3 regions of the Pseudorhizobium banfieldiae genome follow, and region 1 is predicted to be linked to each of the others. Evidence: predicted binding sites of a transcription regulator. Region 1 holds the regulator's gene; each other region holds the start of a gene.
What was found. The regulator LexA, encoded in region 1, represses DNA repair genes until DNA is damaged. The targets are predictions, from matches to a motif close to TGTTCNNNNTGTGTTCNG.
Positions count from the first base shown of each region.

Region 2: the regulator LexA is predicted to act here: its motif matches at 1,872-1,889, upstream of NT26_RS10140 (ATP-dependent helicase).
Region 3: the regulator LexA is predicted to act here: its motif matches at 1,241-1,258, upstream of NT26_RS02165 (PA0069 family radical SAM protein).

Region 1 is NZ_FO082820.1:1,554,863-1,558,495, forward strand. It holds gene NT26_RS07720 (ComEC/Rec2 family competence protein) at 1-1,896, shown strand, start outside; gene lexA (transcriptional repressor LexA) at 1,877-2,593, opposite strand; gene kdsA (3-deoxy-8-phosphooctulonate synthase) at 2,800-3,633, shown strand, end outside.
Region 2 is NZ_FO082820.1:2,051,373-2,055,005, forward strand. It holds gene NT26_RS10130 (efflux RND transporter permease subunit) at 1-491, opposite strand, end outside; gene NT26_RS10135 (efflux RND transporter periplasmic adaptor subunit) at 488-1,654, opposite strand; gene NT26_RS10140 (ATP-dependent helicase) at 1,932-3,633, shown strand, end outside.
Region 3 is NZ_FO082820.1:461,657-465,289, reverse strand. It holds gene NT26_RS02180 (4-(cytidine 5'-diphospho)-2-C-methyl-D-erythritol kinase) at 1-115, shown strand, start outside; gene moaB (molybdenum cofactor biosynthesis protein B) at 117-665, shown strand; gene NT26_RS02170 (glycosyl transferase) at 669-1,187, opposite strand; gene NT26_RS02165 (PA0069 family radical SAM protein) at 1,317-2,474, shown strand; gene NT26_RS02160 (ribonuclease HII) at 2,630-3,295, shown strand; gene NT26_RS02155 (F0F1 ATP synthase subunit B) at 3,367-3,633, opposite strand, start outside.

The DNA.
Region 1 (3,633 bases):
CTCGCCCGCGGCAAGCACCGGCCATTCGAGGCAGGCGATGCCATCCGGGGGCGCGCCCGTCTGTCTCCGCCTTCCGGGCCTGCGCTGCCCGGCCTGAATGATTTTGCCTTCCGCTCCTTTCATGATGGCATCGGGGCGATTGGCTTCTTCTACGGTGCGCCACAGGCGGCAGTCCCTTCGCAGGCCGCAGCGCTGGACTGGGGCCGGGCCCTCGAGAGATGGATCTTCTCCCTGCGCAGCATGATCGCCGACCGGATACGCAGCGTAGTACCAGGGGACGCGGGTGCGTTCGCAGCAGCCATTGTCACCGATGAGAGACGTGCGATCTCCCGAGAAACGACGGAGGCCCTGCGCATCTCCGGCCTTGCCCATATCGTGGCGATCTCCGGGCTCAACATGGCGCTTGCGGCCGGTATCTTCTTCGTCGGACTGCGCAGTTGCCTCTGCCTCTTCACCGGCTTCGCCCAGGCGTGGCCGGTGAAGAAGATCGCCGCCACCGGGGCGCTGCTCATGGCCACTGCCTACTATCTCGTCTCCGGCTTTGCGGTCTCTGCAGAGCGAGCCTACTTGATGATGGCGGTGATGCTCATCGCCGTATGGTTCGACCGCGCCGCAATCAGCCTTCGCAATATCGCATTGGCGGCCCTCATCATGCTGGCAATGGCCCCCTCCGAGATCATGGGGCCGAGCTTCCAGATGTCATTCGCGGCGACGGCCGCGCTGGTCGCGGGTTATGCCTATTGGAGCCGGCGCGGCGCAGGGGAGGATCCGGAACCATCGATCTTCGCCCGGGGCAGGCTCGCGCCGGTGCTGACCGGCTGGCACTGGATGGCGGGGATTTTTGCAACTTCGCTGATCGGCGGATTGTCGACGGCGATCTATTCGATGGAGCACTTTCACCGGCTTGCCGGCTATGGCCTGGCGGCCAACCTCGCCGTCATGCCGATCATCTCGTTCGTGGTCATGCCGGCCGGCCTGCTTGGCATGTTGCTGATGCCGCTCGGGCTCGACGCGCCCCTCCTGAAACTGATGGGTCTGGGGCTGGAGGCGGTCATCGCGGTCGCAAAGCACGTGGCCAGCTGGGGTGGAGACGTCGGCACCGGCCGGCAGCACCCCTGGTTCCTGTCGATCGCCTCGATCGGGTTCCTGATCCTCGCCCTGTTGCGCACCCGGCTTCGGCTGGTCGGCGTACCGATCATGGCGCTCGCCTTCGCGCTGAGCTCGCAGGCGAACCGACTGCCCCAACCTGATATTCTGATCTCCGACGACGGCGCGCTGGTGGCACTGTGGAACGATGGCGTTGCCACCAACCGCACGCGCTCGCCGGCGTTTGTCTTCGACCAGTGGCAGCGCGCTCTGCTGCTTCCCGAGCCCGTCCCTCCGGTCATGTCTCCGGCAAGTGACCTCGGCATTGCGGCGGCAGGCCATCCTTCTGTGAAAGCCGCGCTGACGGACGAGCAGCGTGACCGGATCCGTTCGGAGATGTCGTCAACGCTCGCTCTCGCCGCAGCTGATGCGGGCCGGTTCCATTGCCTGCCCAAGCTGTGGTGCGTGGCGGTGGCCCGTGAGGGCGGAGTCAGTATTGCCGTGGTTGAGGATCCGCGACTTGCGGGAAGCGCCTGCGATCTGGCGGCGCTGGTTGTCGCCCCTCGCGCGCGGTTCGACGAATGTCGCTCGGGTGCCGTGCTGTTGAACGGCGCAAGCCTGAGAAAGACTGGCGCGATCGAAATCTACTTGAATGGCAGTCCCGACCCGTCCCTGTGGCGGATCAACGCGGCCAGTGCCGGTACCCGCCGTCCGTGGACCAGCCACCGCTTCTATGACTGGCGCACCGACCGCTTCGACGAAACCCTTCCCGAACCGTTGCTTCGAATGATCAGTGGTAGCGGCGGATGAGGCCGACGAGCTTTCCCTGAACCTTCACCCGATCGGCGGGAAGGATGCGAGTCTCATAGGCCGGGTTGGCAGCCTCCAGCGCGATCGAGGCGCCGCGGCGGCGGAACCGCTTCAGCGTTGCCTCCTCTTCATCGACGAGGGCCACGACAATGTCCCCGGGGCTGGCTGTCTGGCCGTTGCGGATGATGACCGTATCGCCATCCAGGATCCCCGCCTCAATCATCGAGTCGCCCTTGACCTCCAGTGCATAGTGCTCGCCGGCGCCAAGCATTTCGACAGGCACCGCAATATCATGCGTATTGTTCTGGATTGCCGAGATCGGCACGCCCGCCGCGATGCGTCCCATGACCGGCACGCTCGTGCTTGCGTTCTCGTTGCTTGCGGCGATCGGCGAGGGGGGCGGTGCCGGCTTCTGCTTGCCAAGGCTGCCCTCGATGACGCTCGGCGAGAAGCCGCGGCGCGGCTGCAGGCTGGTGCTGTAGGCTTCCGGCAGCTTGATGACCTCGAGTGCTCGCGCCCGATTGGGCAGCCGGCGGATGAAGCCACGCTCCTCGAGCGCCGTGATCAGCCGGTGAATGCCCGACTTCGACGCCAGATCGAGCGCATCCTTCATCTCGTCGAAGGACGGAGGCACGCCCGACTCCTTCATCCTCTCGTGAATGAAAAGAAGCAGTTCCTGCTGTTTGCGCGTGAGCATCCGGGTTCCCTGACGATGAAACAAATACGGAACAGACCATATATGTTCCGGGTGTGTTCCGCAAGGCTAAAGTTCCAGCTGCGTCGGCGCGCTTATGCCTTGGCTCCGTGACAGAGGCGGTGGTTGCTGTTATGGACATCGCGTCCGCCGCAGCCGGGTCCACGCGACGGAGCAGATGCCGCTTGAAAAGGAGTGCCGCCATGGACATGAAGCCCAATCCCGAAGTTGTCGTGGGTGACGGCGAAGGCCGGGTGCTGTTCTCCCAGTCGAGCCGCATCGCACTGATAGCGGGCCCCTGCCAGATGGAGAGCCGTGACCACGCCTTCATGATCGCCGGAAGGCTCAAGGAACTCTGCGCCGAGCTCGGGATCGGCCTCGTCTACAAGTCCTCCTTTGACAAGGCGAACCGGACATCTTTGTCGGGCAAGCGTGGCATCGGCCTGGACAAGGCCATGGAGATATTCGCGGACCTGAAGAAGGAGTTCGGATTCCCGGTGCTCACCGACGTTCATACCGAGGAGCATTGCGCGCTCGTCGCGCCGATAGTCGATATCCTGCAGATACCGGCCTTCCTTTGCCGCCAGACCGATCTGCTGATCGCCGCCGCAAAGACCGGTCGCGCCATCAACGTCAAGAAGGGCCAGTTCCTGGCGCCCTGGGACATGAAGAACGTCCAGGCCAAGTTCACCGCAAGCGGCAATCCGAACGTGCTTCTCTGCGAGCGTGGCGCCTCCTTCGGCTACAATACGCTGGTCTCGGACATGCGCTCGCTGCCGATCATGGCCGCCATGGGGTCGCCGGTCGTCTTCGATGCCACCCATTCCGTGCAGCAGCCCGGCGGGCAGGGCGGTTCATCCGGTGGCCAGCGCGAATTCGTCGAGACGCTGGCGCGCGCGGCAGTGGCGGTCGGCGTCGCCGGCCTCTTCATCGAGACGCACGAGGACCCGGACAATGCGCCCTCCGATGGCCCGAACATGGTTCATCTGAAAGACATGCGACGGCTCCTGGAAAAGCTTCTGGCCTTCGATGCCGTCGCCAAG
Region 2 (3,633 bases), 500 kb from region 1:
GACAGGGTGCTGGAGGTGACGGCAATCCGCATGATCGCCTGGGAGTCCGAATCCGCCTTGATGATGCGCGGTTCGTCGGCATCGTCCGGCAGCTGGTTCGTGATGCGGCCGAGCGCATCGCGCACGTCGTTCGCTGCCACGGCAAGGTCGGCAGTATCGGAGAACTCCATCGTGACCCGGCTGGAGCCGAACTGTGATTCCGACGAGATAGATTTGAGCCCGCTGACGCGCGCCACCGCCCCCTCGATGACCTGCGTCAATTCCTGGTCGATCGTCTGGGGCGAGGCCCCGTCATAGGACGTCCGCACGGTAATAACCGGTTGATCGACATCCGGAAGCTCACGCACCTCGACCCCGAAAAGGGCCGCAAGACCTGCGACGACAAGGAGCGTGTTGAGAACGGCGGCGAGGATCGGCCGGCGGACGAAGAGCGCCGTGAAGCTCTGGCCGGGGTCCTGCTGCGAGGGCGTCTGGCTGTCGTGGGATGTCATTGGCTCGCCACCTCCGCAGTCTCCGACGCCCCGGCAATACGGACGTCGGCACCTTCACGGACCCGTTGCAGGCCTTCGACCACCACGGCATCGTCGGCCTTCAGCTCGGCATCCACCAGCACGACATCGGGGTTGCGCTGGATGATCCGCACGCGCGTCTTCACCGACTTGCCATCGACGACCTGCCAGACATAGGAGCCTTCCGCATCCCACTGTACTGCCAGCGGATCTACGGCCGGGAAGGTATCGCCGGAAAAGCGCATGCCGACGCTGAAGGCCATGCCGGCGCGTAGCTTGTCCTCCGGGTTGTCAATGCGGGCGCGGATGCGCAGCGTCCGGCTTGCCGGATCCACACGGTTGTCGATCGCATGGACGACGCCGGTGAAGGCGTCGCCAGGGCGGGCAATGGACGTCGCCTCGACCGGATGACCGACGGAGATGGCGGTCGCGAAGCGTTCCGGCGCCCAGAAGTCCACCAGCAGCGACGAGCGGTCATCGATCGTGACAACGGCGGTCTGGGTGGTGACATTGTCGCCGACATTGGCCGGCACGATGCCTGCCACGCCATCGATCGGCGAGACGATTTCGCGGCGTTTCAGGTTGAGTTCGGCAGTCGAGACTTCGAGCTTCGCCGTCTCCTCGGCGATCTGCGCATCGAGCACGTCGAGCCGCGACACGGAACGCAGGTTGCTGAGCGACTGGGAGCGCTCGGTCGCGCTACGAAGCGCAACCTGCGCCCGGTCACGCGCAATCACCTGCTCGTCGTCGTCGAGGCGGGCCAGCACCTGGCCCTTCGTGACCTTGTCGCCCGCCGACACGAGAATTTCCTCGATGGTGCCGGACGCCTGGGGCATGACGACAACGGACTGGATCGCCTCTCCGCTGCCGATCGCCGCCAGCCGGTCGTTGACCGTTCCGGTTGCCACGGCCTCCGTCACGACCACGGTCGCGCGTCCGCCGGGGCCCCTGCCCGGCCCGCCATTCCTGCCCGCGCCGGGAGCCTCCGCGTTCTGAGCCGCCTGCGGCCGGATCGCCGCGACGATCGGCTCGGGCACGCCCATCCTCGCCAGCGTGTCGCCGGCTCCGGGCACCATGAATACCCAGAGACAGAGGGCGACGACGACCACAACGATACTGAGGAGCAGTTGCTTCCAGATGCGCATTAAGATCTCCGGCGGGAGTAGTTCGGATCGAATAGCGGCAATATCTATGCCGGCGACTATACATGCAATTCGCGATCGGCATCCTTACGGATTTGTAACATCGTGGGATTTCACGCAGATGTCAGATCGCGCGTCTGATGCATGCGCTGTACATCCTTGCCCCTCCCCCGCATTTCGCCGGCCATACCTTGATTTTGCCATCGGCTGGTGAAAGGACAGGAATGAAACCAGAACATCTTTTCTGGCCTTTCAGGTCCGAATCACTACATTGACCCGCATGAGTAACGTTTTCGACGACATTCCGTTCTTCGACGAGGAACCGGAACCCCGCCGTCCTTCGCAACCGGCGCCACCACCGGCCGCCGCGGGACAGGGATCCGGGCTCGGCATTGCCGCCCGCGCCATGGCCGCGCGCGACCAGAACCGTGCAATGCCCGACTATCTCTCCGGCCTCAATCCCGAGCAGCGAGAAGCCGTTGAGACGCTGGCCGGCCCGGTGCTGGTGCTGGCCGGCGCTGGCACGGGCAAGACGCGCGTGCTGACGACCCGCATCGCCCACATCCTTGCGACGGGCAAGGCTTTCCCGTCGCAGATCCTCGCCGTCACCTTCACCAACAAGGCGGCGCGCGAGATGAAGGAGCGCATCGGCGTGCTCGTCGGTGGCGCGGTTGAAGGCATGCCCTGGCTCGGCACCTTCCACTCGATCGGCGTGAAGCTCCTGCGCCGCCATGCGGAGCTCGCGGGGCTGCGTTCCGACTTCACCATTCTCGACACCGACGACGTGATCCGGCTGATCAAGCAGCTGATCCAGGCGGAGGGGCTGGACGACAAGCGCTGGCCGGCCCGCCAGTTCGCCGGCATGATCGACAACTGGAAGAACAAGGGCCTGACGCCGAAGGACATACCCGAGGGCGACGCGCGCGCCTTCGCCAACGGCAAGGGCCGCGAGCTCTACCGCGCCTACCAGGACCGGCTGAAGACGCTGAACGCCTGCGACTTCGGCGACCTGCTGCTCCATCCGATCGCGATCTTCCGCGACCACCCGGATATCCTCAAGGAGTATCACGGCAAATTCCGCTACATCCTGGTGGACGAGTACCAGGACACCAACACTGCCCAGTACATGTGGCTGCGGCTGCTCGCCCAGCGGCCGAAGGGCGTGCCGCAGAACGTCTGCTGCGTCGGCGACGACGACCAGTCGATCTATGGCTGGCGCGGTGCGGAGGTCGACAACATCCTGCGCTTCGAGAAGGATTTTCTGGGCGCCAGGGTGATCAAGCTGGAGCGCAATTACCGCTCCACCGAACACATTCTCGGCGCCGCCGGCCACCTGATCGCCCACAATGAGGGTCGGCTCGGCAAGACGCTGTTCACCGACCGCAGCGACCCGGACGACGAGAAGGTGCAGGTACACGCAGCCTGGGATTCCGAAGAGGAAGCCCGCGCCGTGGGCGAGGAGATCGAGAGGCTGCAGCGCGGCGATGCCGACGGAAAACGGCATGCGCTGAACGACATGGCGATCCTCGTGCGCGCTTCCTTCCAGATGCGCGAGTTCGAAGACCGCTTCGTCACCCTCGGCCTCAACTACCGCGTCATCGGCGGCCCGCGCTTCTACGAGCGGCTCGAGATCCGCGACGCGATGGCCTATTTCCGCCTTACCTGCCAGCCGGCCGACGACCTTGCCTTCGAGCGGATCGTCAATACGCCGAAGCGCGGGCTGGGCGACACGACGGTGCGCACGCTCCACGACTATGCCCGTGCCCGCGACATCCCGATGCTGGCTGCCGCGAGCGAAATCATCGAGACGGACGAGCTGAAACCGAAGGCGCGCAAGGCGCTCTTCGACGTGATTCAAAGCTTCAGGAACTGGCAGGAACGGCTTGAGAAGATTCCGCATATCGAGCTTGCCGAGCAGATCCTCGAAGAGTCCGGCTATACCGACATGTGGAAGAACGACAAGTCGGCTGAAGCGCCTGGAC
Region 3 (3,633 bases), 1.1 Mb from region 1:
CACGTGCTTCGGCGTATTCGATTCCAGGCGAAGTGCCGATCACGCCGCAAGTATGTTGCAGGCCGAAAGGCCCGAGTGGTACTTTGCCTCGACAGAAACCATTGCCGGGTCATGACATGAACCGCATCGACGAGAGCCGTCCCTTTATCCCCGTCGGCATTGCCGTACTGACAGTCTCCGATACCCGGACGCCCGATGACGACCGCTCCGGGGACACACTCGTCGCTCGGATCGAGAAGGCTGGGCACGTGTTGAAGGCCCGCGCCATCGTCACCGACGACGAGGAGAAGATCGCCGCCCAGGTGCGCAGATGGACGCTCGACCCGCAGATCGATGTCATCATCACCACCGGCGGAACCGGATTTACGGGGCGGGACGTGACGCCGGAGGCGCTGGAGCCGCTGTTCGAGAAGCGGATGGATGGCTTCTCAGAAGTGTTTCACCGGATCTCCTATGACAAGATCGGGACCTCGACCATCCAGTCCAGGGCCACCGGCGGCGTGGCGAACGCCACCTTCATCTTCGTCCTGCCGGGGTCGCCCGGTGCTTGCAAGGACGCCTGGGACGGCATCCTGGAGGCCCAGCTCGACTACAGGCACATGCCCTGCAACTTCATAGAGATCATGCCGCGCCTCGACGAGCACCTGAAGCGAGGGGCCGGCTGAGGCTCAACCCGCCGCACGCAGCGAGCGGGCGGGAACGACCTCGCTGGACAGCCTGACCGCCTTGAGTCCGGTCACTAGGGCAGCGAGGCCCATCCCTGGCGCCACGGCGTCCAATGCCTGCCGCTTCGTCAGCAGGAGGCCGTGCTCGAGCGGCTGAACCCTCCCGACGATTCGCTTCAGGAACGGGCGGCGGCAATGGCGGGCAAGGGAGAAGCGGGCCGGCCTGCTGCTCGAAGCGATGTATTCCATCACCTCGTCGATCCAACCCTTTTGCAGGCGCGCACCCGGCTCGATGAGGAGCAACCAGTCACCTCGCGCAGCCATCAGGACATCGGAAAGAACCCAGTCGCGGTAGAACCTGCACCCCGCCGCATCGGCGACCCTTGCCGAGCCGTCGGAGGACCCTCGATCGAGGACTGCTACATCGCTGACAAGCCCCTCCACCGCACCCGAAACCAGACCTGAAAGTGTCTGGGCGAGTTCGGCTTCATGGTCACTGCATTCCATCAAGACAGTCAGCATGAACTGCTTCTATCGTATCATCATCGGCTTTTCCACATCCGCTCCTTTGAGTTTGTTCTTGCATTGTTCTCATTTCTATCTTAGGAATTTAATCAGGCGGGCAAGCAGAAAGGCCCTTCGGAGCGTCACATGAATGAGCTGACCCATCTGCGGCAGGATGCCTTCGCACCTGCCCATACGGCAGATATTGCCGATTGCCTGGTGAAGTCCTCAGGCCTTCGCATCGAGATCGACCGGCGGCGCGGCCGCGGCGCCGGGCTGAACCCGAGCGGCCGGTTCGAGCAGGAACGGCGCGAGGCGTTCGACGACGGGTGGCAGTCGCTTGAGGAACTGGCACCGTTCACGACGGACGTGCAGGTGGAGAAGCCCCGCACGGCAATCACGCGGAACGATTCACCCGATATCTCCTTCGACCGCTCCATCAATCCCTATCGTGGTTGCGAGCACGGCTGCATCTATTGCTTTGCACGCCCAACCCACAGCTTCATGGGATTGTCAGCCGGGCTGGACTTCGAGGCCAAGCTCTTCGCCAAGCCGGACGTGCCGAAGCTGCTGGAGCGCGAGCTCAGCCGCCCGGACTACAAGGTCCGCGCCATCGCCATCGGCACGAATACCGATCCCTACCAGCCAATCGAGCGAGAATGGCGGATCATGCGTCAGATCCTGGAAGTCCTTCACAAGGCCAATCATCCCGTTGCGATCGTGACGAAGTCGGCGCTGATCACGCGCGACCTCGACATCCTCTCGGACATGGCCGCGAAGGGATTGGCAAAGGTCGGCATTTCCGTCACGACCCTCGACCGTAAGCTGGCCCGCACGATGGAGCCACGCGCCTCCACCCCCACGAAGCGTCTGGAAGCAATCAAGGCCCTGAACGATGCCGGTGTACCGACCGCTGTCATGGTCGCCCCGATCATTCCGGCGCTGAACGATCACGAGATCGAGCGTATCCTGGACGCAGGGCACGCGGCGGGTGCCCGGGAAGCGAGCTACGTCCTTCTGCGCCTGCCGCTGGAGGTGAGCCCGCTGTTTCGCGACTGGCTGCTTCGCAACTATCCCGACCGCTACCGGCACGTCATGTCGCTGGTGCGCTCCATGCGCGGTGGCAAGGATTACGACGCCGACTTCGGGAAGCGGATGAAAGGCTCCGGCCCCTACGCCTGGCAGATCGGCCGCCGGTTCGACATAACCGTCAAGCGGCTCGGCATGGGGCATCGTGGCCTGCCGCTGCGCGATGATCTCTTTATCCGCCCGGATGGAGGTGGGATCCAGCTGTCGCTGCTCTGACGAACGAAGGTCCTTGATTGCTCCAGATTTCGGTGCGGATGCCGCCTCCTCCGTATCCGAAACACCCCGGCCCCGCCTCTCCGTGGCGGGACAGTGTGCCGCATCACACCGGCCGGGGCTTGCAGGAGGTCGGGTGGGCGTGCGAGTCTGCCGCCATGTTGGCTCGCACGTCCCCCGATTCTCCGATGCTGTTCGAAGAAGTCCCGCTCGTCCCGGACTTCAGCCTGGAACTCGTCGCACGCAATGCCGGCCACTGGCCGGTGGCAGGAACGGACGAAGCGGGCCGCGGCCCGTTGGCCGGACCTGTTGTGGCGGCAGCCGTGATTCTAGATCCCAACAACATCCCCGACGGTCTCAATGATTCCAAGCAGCTGACCGCTGCACGGCGGGAGGAGCTCTTCGAAGCGATCATGGCCACCGCCGATGTCTCGATCGCCGCTTCGGGACCCCGCCACATCGACGAGCGAAACATCCTGCGTGCAAGCCTCGATGCCATGCGCCGGGCCGTGGCCGGCCTTTCGATCCTACCAGCCTATGTTCTTGCAGACGGCCGCGACGTACCGCAGGGCCTCTGCTGCCCCGGACGTGCCGTCATCCAGGGGGATGCCCGGTCGGTATCGATCGCGGCCGCGTCGATCATCGCCAAGGTCACGCGAGACCGCATGATGACGCGGGCACACCAGGTATTCCCGCTATACGGGTTCAACAGCCATGCCGGCTATGCGACGCCCCAGCATCGCGCGGGGATTGAAGCCCACGGACCCTGCCTGCTGCACCGGATGAGCTTCCGCCCCCTCCGCAAGGACGAGGCTGCGGAGTAACCCGATCAGACGGCAACGAAAAAGGGCCGCGCAATGCACGGCCCCTCTCTTCTATTTTTCGCCGCTGGTAGTCAGTTCAGTCGCGACTGTACTTTCCCGAGCGAGTCTTTGAACAGCGCGTCCTGCGTACCGGCATCGGCCTTGCTCGCAATCACCTTTTCAGCGGCGGCAATTGCGAGATCGACGGCAGCGGAGCGAACTGCAGCAATGGCGTCAGCCTCGGCCTGCCTGATCTTCTGCTCCGACAGGGCATTGCGGCGGGCGACGAATTCCTCCGTCTTCTGCTTGGCCTCTTCGGTCAGCATGGCTGCTTCCCGTTCAGCCGCAGCGACGATCTG